2 regions of the Enterobacter sp. UPMP2061 genome follow, and region 2 is predicted to be linked to the other one. Evidence: predicted binding sites of a transcription regulator. Region 2 holds the regulator's gene; the other holds the start of a gene.
What was found. The regulator PurR, encoded in region 2, represses purine synthesis genes. The targets are predictions, from matches to a motif close to CANGCAAACGTTTGCNTG.

Region 1: the regulator PurR is predicted to act here: its motif matches at 3,127-3,144, upstream of glyA (serine hydroxymethyltransferase).

Annotation. Positions count from the first base shown of each region.
Region 1 is NZ_JBSKJP010000002.1:37,867-43,706, reverse strand. It holds gene ACWKXX_RS05805 (3-phenylpropionate MFS transporter) at 1-1,107, opposite strand, end outside; gene ACWKXX_RS05800 (DoxX family protein) at 1,280-1,702, shown strand; gene glyA (serine hydroxymethyltransferase) at 1,756-3,009, opposite strand; gene hmpA (NO-inducible flavohemoprotein) at 3,314-4,504, shown strand; gene glnB (nitrogen regulatory protein P-II) at 4,585-4,923, opposite strand; gene glrR (two-component system response regulator GlrR) at 5,004-5,840, opposite strand, start outside.
Region 2 is NZ_JBSKJP010000001.1:1,054,529-1,060,368, forward strand. It holds gene cfa (cyclopropane fatty acyl phospholipid synthase) at 1-488, opposite strand, end outside; gene punC (purine nucleoside transporter PunC) at 787-1,986, opposite strand; gene punR (DNA-binding transcriptional activator PunR) at 2,100-3,011, shown strand; gene purR (HTH-type transcriptional repressor PurR) at 3,029-4,054, opposite strand; gene cydH (cytochrome bd-I oxidase subunit CydH) at 4,352-4,441, shown strand; gene ACWKXX_RS05170 (MFS transporter) at 4,603-5,769, shown strand; gene sodB (superoxide dismutase [Fe]) at 5,807-5,840, opposite strand, start outside.

The sequences.
Region 1 (5,840 bases), on a different contig from region 2:
GATGGCAGGTAAAGCGACCAGCGCCATCACCCAGAACACACCGTGCCCCAGGTGCTGATAGAGGAAACCGGCAAATACGGTCATCACCGCAATACTGCCGCCCATCGCCACCGCTGAATAGACCGCCTGAAGACGGATAACGTCCCCACCCTCTCGCGCCGCAATGTAGCGCATCGCCGCCAGATGGCACACGGTGAAGGTTCCGCAGTGCAGAATTTGCGCCACAATCAGCCACGGCAGCTCCGTCGTCCAGCCCATGATGCCCCAGCGCACCACGCCGCAAACGGCGGAAAGCAGCAGCAGGTCACGCGCCCCGAAACGACGGAAAAGTTTTTGGCTCAGCGCGAAGATAATGACCTCCGCCACCACGCCGAGCGACCACAGGTAGCCTACCGCAGAAGCCGAGTAGCCCGCCCCCTGCCAGTAGATGGCGCTGAAGCCGTAATAGGCCGCATGTGCCCCCTGGAGCAGACAGACGCAGGCCAGGAAACGCCAGCTTTGCGCCACCAGCGAGCGCCAGGCGGGCCAGCCGGCGCTCTCCTGATGGCGGCTTTCGCCCTGCGGCATTACCGACGGACGCAGCAACATACCGAGCAGCATCGAGGCGATGCCGAGCGTTAACAGCGCCAGAATGGCACGATAGTCATAGAGGCTGACCAGTTTCCCGACCAGCGCAGAGCCGATCACGAAGGCAATCGATCCCCACAAGCGCACGCGGCCATAGTCCATGGTGATCTGCTTTTGCCAGGTGTTCGCCAGGGCATCCGTCAGCGGCACTAGCGGGGAGAAGAACAGATTAAAGCCAACCATTACCACCATCAGCCAGGCAAACTGATGGCTGACCCAGAAGCAGGCCGCAAAGACCAGCGTCAGCAGGGCCAGAATTCGCACCGCTTTAATCAGTAAGGAGGGATCGCTGACGCGGGGCGCAATCAGCAGGCTACCCAGGAAACGTGCCACCAGCCCCGCGCCCAGCAGGATGCCAATGGTCTCAGGCGTCAGACCAATTCCCTTGAGCCAGACGCTCCAGAAAGGCAAAAAAATACCGTAACTAAAGAAATAGGTGAAATAGCTGAGCGCCAGCCAGCGCGTGGAATGCAAGACCATGAATCCCTCCCGAAATGGAGGCGATAGTCTGGCGTTAATCCCTGACTTTAGCAAGTCGTTAGCGCGCTATAAATTAACGATAAATTAACATCATGGACAGCCGGTCGGCGTATGGCGAGAGCGGCAAAATTGTATTACGTTTAAAGAACATCGCCTGAAGAGGTCGTTTGCCATGAACAACTTACGTTATTTCGATTTCGGCTCCTCTCGTTCTTTCCTGCTTTTAATTGCCCGCATTGCTATTGTGGTCCTGTTTATTATTTTCGGTTATCCCAAGCTGACGGGGTTTAGCGGCACCGTTCAGTATATGACGTCGCTCGGCGCCCCCATGCCCATGCTGGCCGCCATTATTGCGGTGGTGATGGAAGTCCCCGCCGCGATTCTGATCGTGCTGGGCTTTTTCACCCGCCCCCTCGCGGTGATCTTTGTCTTCTATACGCTGGGAACAGCGGTGATTGGTCACCACTACTGGGATATGACGGGCGATGCGGTTCTGCCAAATATGATTAACTTCTACAAAAATGTGAGTATCGCTGGCGGCTTTATTTTGCTGGCGATTACCGGGCCGGGGGCCATCTCCCTCGACCGACGTTAGCCCATAAAAAAAGGCCGCATGAGCGGCCTTTTTCAGTTCTGCGACGCAGAGAATTATGCGTACACCGGGAAGCGTGCGCAGATGTCCAGAACTTTACCTTTAACGCGCTCGATAACCGCGTCGTCATTGATGTTGTCCAGAACGTCACACATCCAGCCCGCCAGCTCTTTCACTTCCGCTTCTTTAAAGCCACGGCGAGTTACGGCCGGAGAACCGATACGGATACCGGAAGTCACGAACGGGCTCTTCGGATCGTTTGGCACGCTGTTTTTGTTGACGGTAATGTTGGCGCGGCCGAGGGCTGCGTCAGCTTCTTTACCGGTCAGGTTCTTATCAACCAGGTCCAGCAGGAACAGGTGGTTTTCAGTCCCGCCAGAGACCACTTTGTAGCCACGGTTCAGGAACACTTCCACCATCGCTTTGGCGTTTTTAGCAACCTGCTGCTGATAAACCTTGAACTCTGGCTCCATCGCTTCTTTCAGCGCGACGGCTTTCGCGGCGATAACGTGCATCAGCGGGCCGCCCTGGGCGCTTGGGAACACGGCGGAGTTCAGCTTTTTGTACAGCTCTTCGTCACCGCCTTTTGCCAGGATCAGGCCACCGCGTGGACCCGCCAGGGTTTTGTGGGTGGTGGTGGTCACAACGTGCGCATGTGGAACCGGGTTCGGGTAAACGCCTGCCGCAATCAGACCGGCAACGTGCGCCATGTCGACGAACAGGTACGCGCCGATGCTGTCAGCGATTTCACGCATTTTGGCCCAGTCAACGATGCCGGAGTAAGCAGAGAAGCCACCGATGATCATCTTCGGCTTGTGCTCTTTGGCCTGCTTCGCCATGTCTTCGTAGTCAATTTTTCCGGACTCATCAATACCGTAAGGGATGATGTTGTACAGTTTGCCAGAGAAGTTAACCGGGGAGCCGTGAGTCAGGTGGCCGCCCTGCGCCAGGTTCATACCCAGAACGGTATCGCCCGGCTGCAACAGCGCGGTGTAAACAGCGAAGTTAGCCTGAGAGCCAGAGTGCGGCTGGACGTTCGCGTAGTCAGCGCCAAAGAGTTCTTTCGCACGGTCAATCGCCAGCTGCTCAACGATATCAACGTATTCGCAACCGCCGTAGTAGCGCTTGCCCGGATAACCTTCAGCATATTTGTTGGTCAGCTGAGAACCCTGCGCCTGCATCACGCGCGGGCTAGTGTAGTTTTCGGAGGCGATCAGTTCGATGTGCTCTTCCTGACGTACTTTTTCCTGCTCCATAGCCTGCCACAGTTCGGCATCATAATCGGCAATGTTCATTTCACGCTTTAACATCCGCATCTCCTGACTCAGCTAACAAGTAAATTTTTGGCCTGAAAAGGCAGTCCTGTTGGACGACGGGCAACAGTATAACTGAATAGTTCTGCGATAACAGGTCTTGACAAACGATTTTACGCAAACGTTTACCTCCACGCCACGCAAGGGTTTGAGCAATAAAGCTCTCGCCATTTTCAACGGATTTCTTTTCAGCTTTGTGATGCATATTTTTCACGATGCAAAGAACCATTTACATTGCAGGGGTATTTTTATAAGATGCATATAAAATACATCATTAAAGTAACATCAGAAGGAAGCTGCTATGCTCGACGCCCAAACCATCGCTACCGTGAAAGCCACAATCCCCCTGCTGGTTGAAACGGGTCCTAAACTGACCGCCCATTTCTACGATCGCATGTTCGCGCATAACCCGGAGCTCAAAGAGATTTTCAACATGAGCAACCAGCGTAACGGCGATCAGCGCGAAGCGCTGTTTAACGCTATTGCCGCCTATGCCAGCAACATCGAAAACCTGCCGGCTCTGCTGCCTGCGGTGGAAAAAATCGCCCAGAAGCACACCAGCTTCCAGATCAAACCTGAGCAGTACAACATCGTAGGCAGTCACCTGCTGGCAACCCTGGACGAAATGTTCAGCCCGGGCCAGGAGGTACTGGATGCCTGGGGTAAGGCCTATGGCGTACTGGCAAACGTATTCATCAACCGTGAAGCGCAGATCTACAGTGAAAACGCCAGCAAGAATGGCGGCTGGGAAGGCACGCGCGCCTTCCGCATCGTTGAGAAAACCCCGCGCAGCGCACTGATCACCAGCTTTGAGTTTGAGCCAGTGGACGGTCAGCCGGTTGCCGATTACCAGCCGGGCCAGTATCTGGGCGTCTGGCTGAAGCCTGAAGGCTTCCCGCACCAGGAGATTCGCCAGTACTCCCTGACCCGCAAGCCAGACGGCAAAGGCTATCGCATTGCGGTTAAACGTGAGGAAGGCGGTCAGGTATCCAACTGGCTGCATAACGAAGCCAGCGTGGGCGACGTGGTCCATCTGGCGGCACCGGCGGGCGATTTCTTTATGGCCGTTGAAACGAATACCCCGGTGACGTTGATCTCCGCAGGCGTAGGTCAGACGCCAATGCTGGCGATGCTGGATACGCTGGCGAAAGCAAACCACAGCGCGCAGGTTAACTGGTTCCACGCGGCGGAGAACGGTGATGTGCACGCCTTTGCGGATGAAGTCAAAGCGCTCGGAGCGACCCTGCCGCGTTTCACCGCGCATACCTGGTATCGCCTGCCGACGGCGGCAGACCGCGCAGCGGCTCGTTTCGACAGCGAAGGCCTGATGAATTTAGGGCAGCATGAAGGGGCGTTCAGCGCACCGGGGATGCAGTTCTACGTTTGTGGGCCAGTAGCGTTTATGCAGTATGCCGCGAAGCAGCTGGTAGACCTGGGCGTGAATAAAGACAACATTCATTACGAATGTTTCGGCCCGCATAAAGTGCTGTAATCGCCCGGCGGCGCTGCGCTTGCACGGGCCTACGAAGGGTTTTTTAGGCCGGGTACGCGCAGCGCCACCCGGCAAGAATGTTAAATCGCCGCGTCGTCTTCTTCGCCGGTACGGATACGGATCACGCGCGCCACGTCAAAGACGAAGATTTTCCCGTCGCCAATTTTACCGGTCTGCGCCGTGCGGATGATGGTATCCACACAGGTATCGACGATATCATCGCTCACCACGATCTCGATTTTCACTTTCGGCAGAAAGTCCACCATGTACTCTGCGCCACGGTATAGCTCGGTGTGGCCCTTCTGACGACCAAAACCTTTCACTTCAGTTACGGTCATCCCGGTGATGCCTACTTCTGCCAGCGCTTCACGTACATCATCCAGTTTGAAAGGTTTAATAATCGCATCAATCTTTTTCATGGTGGGTCCTTAAACTCTTGCCAGTAAGCAGCCTCGTAATCGGTTGCTCACAGTATCATATTCAGGCGAATTTTGCGGTATTACTCTTTAAAATCGTTCGCTTCCAGCTCGTGGCGTGAGAGCAATTTATAAAACTCGGTACGGTTACGCCCGGCCATGCGCGCCGCGTGGGTCACGTTGCCTTTGGTGATTTGCAGCAGCTTACGCAGATAGTTCAGCTCGAACTGGTTTCGCGCTTCCGCAAACGTCGGTAAGGCCGTGTTTTCCCCCTCGAGCGCCTGCTCCACCAGCGCATCGCTGATCACCGGCGATGACGTCAGCGCCACGCACTGCTCAATCACGTTCACCAGCTGGCGTACGTTGCCCGGCCAGCTTGCGGTCATCAGGCGTTTCATCGCATCGGTGGAGAACGCGCGCACGAATGGTTTGTGGCGGTCAGCGGCCTGGCGCAAAAGGTGATTTGCCAGCAGTGGGATATCTTCCGCACGCTCGGCCAGCGCCGGGATTTTCAGGTTGACGACATTCAGTCTATAGTAAAGATCTTCACGGAACTCGTTGCGCGCCATCACCTTGGGTAAATCGCGATGGGTAGCGGAAATAATACGCACGTTGATATCGATATCGCGGTTGCTGCCAAGCGGACGCACTTTTCGCTCCTGCAACACGCGCAGCAGTTTGACCTGCAACGGCGTGGGCATATCGCCAATTTCATCAAGAAACAGCGTGCCCCCCTCAGCCGCCTGGAACAGCCCTTCACGGCTGCTCACCGCGCCGGTAAAGGCGCCGCGGGCATGGCCGAAGAGCTCAGACTCAAGCAGCTGTTCCGGCAGCGCGCCACAGTTGATGGCAATAAAGGCATTTTTACTGCGCGGGCTGGCGTTGTGGATAGCCTGGGCCAGGATCTCTTTCCCGGTCCC
Region 2 (5,840 bases):
AATTTATCGCAGATCAGTTGCAGCTTGTCCTGCTGCGCCTCTTCCAGGGTCGTCGCTTTTTTCCAGTATCCGCAGGAGTACTGCATTAAAGGATCGAGCATACGGCTGAACAGATCGTTGCCCAGGTCGTAATGCTCTTTACCGACGATCCACGCCCGTTTTTTACTTTGCAGATTGAACAGGCGGGCGGAGGCAATGCGTAAGGTATCTTTGAAATGACGAGGGAGCTGTTTTTCAAGACCGGCGCGTAATACGCTGGAGAAGAACATATCCAGCCGCTCACACTCCCACCAGCCGTCCATATAGCTTTCACCCAGCCCTAACGACCCCTCCTGTAACACGCGTTTGAAAAAATCGGGATGCTTTATCTGGGGATCGGAGGGGGATGAGCCATTAATCGTAATGCCCGCACGTCCCAATAGTTCGCTGACGATCCGGGACCAGTTATCGTCCGGAACGCTGACTTCTTCTATACACGATGAACTCATAGCTTCTCCATCACCTTGCTGTGATCAGAACCTTAAAACAGCGTAGACGCTTTTTTGGTTTGTGAGAAATCTCACGGTAAATGCCCGCGAGGCTAATATCCGACGTAGAACAGAGGAAGGGAGATAACCCTTGCCGAAATGCCTTCCATGGTAAAACGGGAGCGCTCCGGCTCCCGTTAACACTTAATATTTATCGTATTTAATCGAACCAAATTTAGTATAGGCCGCAAAATTTGGTGATTCAACAGAAAATTGTTAGCAACCTAATCACTGGTATTTAACATAGTTTCCCGCGCAATCAGGCGTGCGACGTTTCTGTCTGCGCGTTTTCACTCTGCTCGCGATGGGCTGAGGACTGCATGCGATAGCCCAAACCCGACAGCGCAACGGTGACCAGCATCACGCTGGTAGTGGTGAGCAGCGGGGTTGCAATCAACGCAGAGACCACGAGACTTGCCAGGAAGCACAGGCCAAGTTGCAGGGTATTTTGCAGCGCGGCAGCGCGGCCTGTCGCCTGCGGAAATGGACGCAACGCCTGGGCTACAACAATAGGGTAGATGGCCCCGTTAGCGATCGCCATGACGCAGAACGGAATCAAAATTTCTGCAAGCCCGGCGCCGGGAATAAAGCCGACAGCCCAGGTCGCAATCACGCTTAGCGCATACAAAACCAGCAGCCAGGGCAGCATCTGTTGGCCTCCCCATTTTTGCAGCGCGGCGCGACAGCCATAGCCACCCACCAGGAAGGCGATGGTCTGTGGTACATAGCTCAGGCCGATAGCCGCCGGGCTGTAGCCCATGTCATGCAGAATGAACGGCGAACCGGTTAGCCAGGCAAAGAAGCTGGCAGAGCAGGCAGCATAAATCAGCACGTTACCGCGATAGGCTTTCGACCGCAGTAAAGAGGTAAAGGTGATGGGCTTTGCGTCCGGATGCGTCTCTTTTTTATGCGCAGGTTTAAGCCCGAAAGCAGGCAGCATCAGGACCAGCGTAATAGCAAAGAGCGTGGCGAAAATGGCCTGCCAGTCGAAATGCGCCAGGATCCAGCTGCCCAGTAACGGGGCAAGCGCCGGCGACAGGCCGACCAGCGGCATAATAGTGGCGAATATGCGGTTAGTGCGCGAGGCGGGGTAGTAATCGGTCACCAGCGCCTGCCAGGTCACCGCTGCGGCGCAGACACCGACCGCCTGAATAAAGCGCAGCGCCAGCAGCCAGGCGGCATCGCGGACCCACAGCATGCCCAGACAGCCTACGGCAAAAATCGCCAGACCCAACAACAGGACGGGCTTACGGCCGAAACGATCCGAGAGCGGCCCCCACAGCAATTGCGCAAAAGCAAAGCCGGCGAGGAACAAACTTAAACTGGCGCTGATGGCGGCGGCAGGGGTTTGCAAATCTTCCTGCATCGCGGCGAACGCGGGCAGATACATATCGGTCGCCAAAAAGCCCAGCACGCTTAAGCCGCCGAGCCAGACTAAAAATCCTTTCCTGGGTTGCACTGTTTTTTCTCCTGAGGAGGCAGGTGTACGTTGGCGCAGAGTGTAGGGAGTGTAAAGCGGCTTGTGAAACGCTAATATTTGGCGGGTGCATTCAAAAATTTTGCAGGCTAAATATGTGGTCAGATTATTCCCTTGAAGTGGTTGATGCCGTGGCGCGTAACGGCAGCTTTACCGGTGCCGCCCAGGAGCTGCATCGCGTTCCCTCGGCTATCAGCTATACGGTGCGCCAGCTGGAAGCGTGGCTGGCGGTGCCGCTGTTCGAGCGGCGTCATCGCGACGTGGAGCTCACGCCTGCCGGAGCGTGGTTTTTGAAGGAAGGGCGGTCTGTTATCAAAAAAATGCAGATCACCCGTGAGCAGTGCCAGCAGATCGCCAACGGCTGGCGCGGGCATCTCGCTATCGCGGTGGATAACATCGTTAAGCCGGAGCGGACCCGGCAGATGATCGTCGATTTCTATCGTCATTTTTCCGACGTCGAACTGCGTGTTTCGCAGGAAGTGTTCAACGGCGTCTGGGATGCGCTGGCGGACGGCAGGGCGGAGATGGCGATTGGTGCAACCCAGGCGATCCCGGTTGGGGGGCGCTACGCGTTTCGCGACATGGGCATGCTGAGCTGGACCTGCGTGGTCGCGCGCGATCACCCGCTGGCGGCGCTGGAAGGTCCGCTGAGCGATGACACCTTACGCAACTGGCCCTCGCTGGTGCTGGAAGATACCTCCCGCTCGCTGCCCAAGCGCATTACCTGGCTGCTGGATAATCAGCGCCGCGTGGTCGCACCGGACTGGGAGTCGTCAGCCACCTGTCTGAGCGCGGGGCTGTGCGTTGGCATGGTGCCGGTGCATTTTGCGCGCCCGCGCATCGACGCGGGAGAGTGGGTGGCCTTGACGCTGGAAAACCCCTTCCCGGATGCCGCGTGCTGTCTGACGTGGCAGCAAAACGACGTCTCGCCCGCCATGGCCTGGCTGCTGGATTATCTGGGCGACAGCGAAACGCTGAACCGGGAGTGGTTGCGGGAACCAGCATAGCTGGCCCCGTAATGAGATTAACGACGGTAGTCGCGGAACGGACCGTCCGCAACGGAACGGCGTTCAATCAGGCGCGGGTGAACTTCAATGGACTGGGACTGTTCACGCTTGTTGACGATCCTGTCCAGCAGCATGTTGAAGGCCGTTTCACCCAGCGAATCTTTCGGCTGGTGAATGGTGGTCAGCGCCGGGGTAAAGAAGCGGGCGTTGCGCACGTTGTCATAGCCGATCACCGAGATATCCTGCGGGACGCGCAGGCCGAGTTCATCCGCCGCGCAGAGCGCGCCCATCGCCATGATGTCGCCGCCGCAGAACACCGCGGTAGGGCGATGCGGCTGGGAGACGATCTGCTGCATGGCGCGATAGCCCGACTCCGGCTCGAAGTCGCCCTGAACAATCCAGTTTTCCGGCACGGTGATCAGCGCCTCTTCCATCGCTTTCATGAAACCGGCCAGACGGCCAGCTCCGGTGTTACGCTCCAGCGGACCCGGGATCACGCCAATTTCACGATGACCGCGTTCTACCAGATAACGCCCCGCCATGTAGCCGCCTTCAAAGGCGTTATCAATAACGGAGTCGGTAAAGTCTGCGCGCGCTTCGCCCCAGTCCATGACCACCATCGGAATGTGGCGATACTCTTCCAGCATAGAAAGGACCGACTCGGGGTATTCAGAACACATTACCAGCAGGCCGTCGACGCGCTTTTGCGCCATCATTGACAGGTAAGCGCGCTGTTTTTCAATGTTGTTCCACGCGTTGCCCAGAATCAGGGTATAGCCTTTCTGGAAGCAGTTTTTTTCAACGGCTTCGATGATTTCAGCAAAGTAGGCCGCTTCACTGCTGGTGGCCAGCAGACCAATCGATTTGGTGTGATTAACCTTCAAGCTGCGGGCGACCGCACTTGGCGAGTAGTGCAGCTCTTTGATTGCCGCCCAGACGGCATTACGCGTCTCTTCAGCGACGAAACGCGTTTTGTTAATAACATGTGATACGGTTGTAGTGGAAACGTTTGCGCGTTTTGCTACGTCTTTAATTGTTGCCATTAAATGTCACTCCAGACCATATCCTAAGCTCCTGAAAAAATTGAAGGTAAACGTTTGCCTTCTCTCACCCTTATCACGCAAACATGAGTTGCGACACGCCGGGAAAACGACACAGGACGTCAGGAGGGGGTCAGTGGCCGGTACGCTAATAAATTTAGCGTGGAATTTTGTCCTATCTTGATGAAAAGGGGAAGAGGTAAAGTGGATATCCGCTTAAATCCTGGAAGATTTTTGACCTGAACTGTGTAAAAATGAGCAAGCTCACTTTTCGTAGGGTGAATAAAAGGAGAAAAATTGATGAGTACCGATCTGAAGTTTTCGCTGTTTACCACCATTGTTGTTCTTGCCCTGATTGTTGCGGGTGGTTTAACCGCTGCGCTGCACTGATTCAGGAGGGGGGAGAACCTTCTCCCTCTCTTGCCGCTATTGTTACCTCTCCGGCAAAAATCTTTTGCCAAAATGTTAACTTCTCATTTTTTGTGATTGATGTCATGCTTTTGACTTCTTAGTTCTGTGCCGGGTTATGGCACGGTATCCGGAGTCTCTTCATGAAAATCAATTTTCCCCTGCTGGCCCTGGCGATTGGCGCCTTTGGGATTGGCACCACTGAATTCTCCCCGATGGGGTTATTGCCTGTTATCGCCCGGGGTGTGGACGTCTCAATTCCTGCGGCCGGTATGTTAATTAGCGCCTACGCGATTGGCGTGATGGTGGGCGCGCCGCTGATGACGCTGCTGCTTTCCCACCGCGCTCGCCGCAATGCGCTGATTTTCCTGATGGCGATTTTCACTCTCGGAAATGTGCTTTCCGCGATTTCGCCCGATTACACCACTCTGATGCTTTCGCGCATTCTGACCAGCCTCAACCATGGCGCCTTCTTCGGACTGGGCTCGGTTGTTGCCGCCAGCGTGGTGCCAAAACATAAGCAGGCCAGCGCGGTAGCCACTATGTTCATGGGCCTCACCATCGCTAATATCGGCGGCGTTCCCGCTGCCACCTGGCTGGGAGAGGCCATCGGCTGGCGTATGTCTTTCCTCGCAACCGCCGGACTGGGCGTGGTCGCGATGGTTGCGCTGTTCTTCTCACTGCCGAAAGGAAGTGCGGGAGAACGTCCGGAAGTACGTAAAGAGCTGGCGGTGCTGATGCGTCCTCAGGTGTTGTCCGCGCTGCTTACCACGGTACTGGGGGCCGGGGCGATGTTTACGCTCTACACCTATATCTCCCCGGTGCTGCACGACATTACCCACGCAACGCCACTCTTTGTTACCGCGATGCTGGTGCTGATTGGTGTCGGGTTCTCGATTGGCAACTATCTTGGTGGGAAATTTGCCGACCGCTCCGTCAGTGGAACACTGAAAGGTTTTTTAACGCTGCTGATTGTCATCATGGTGGCGATTCCGTGGCTGGCGCGTAACGAAGTGGGTGCCGCGATTGCCATGGTGGTGTGGGGCGCCGCAACCTTTGCCGTGGTGCCACCGTTGCAGATGCGCGTAATGCGCGTTGCGCACGAAGCGCCGGGGCTCTCTTCGTCGGTGAATATCGGTGCGTTTAACCTGGGCAATGCGCTGGGGGCCGCAGCGGGCGGGGCGGTGATCTCAGGTGGTTTGGGTTACAGCTTTGTGCCGGTGATGGGGGCGATCATTGCTGCACTCGGCCTGCTGCTGGTGATTATGTCTGGTCGTAAACAGCCTGAAGCGGTGTGTACGGCGGAATAAACAAAAACGCAGAAGGGCTGCCCCTTCTGCGTGTCTCTTACGCGGCGAAGTTCTTCGCAACAAATTCCCAG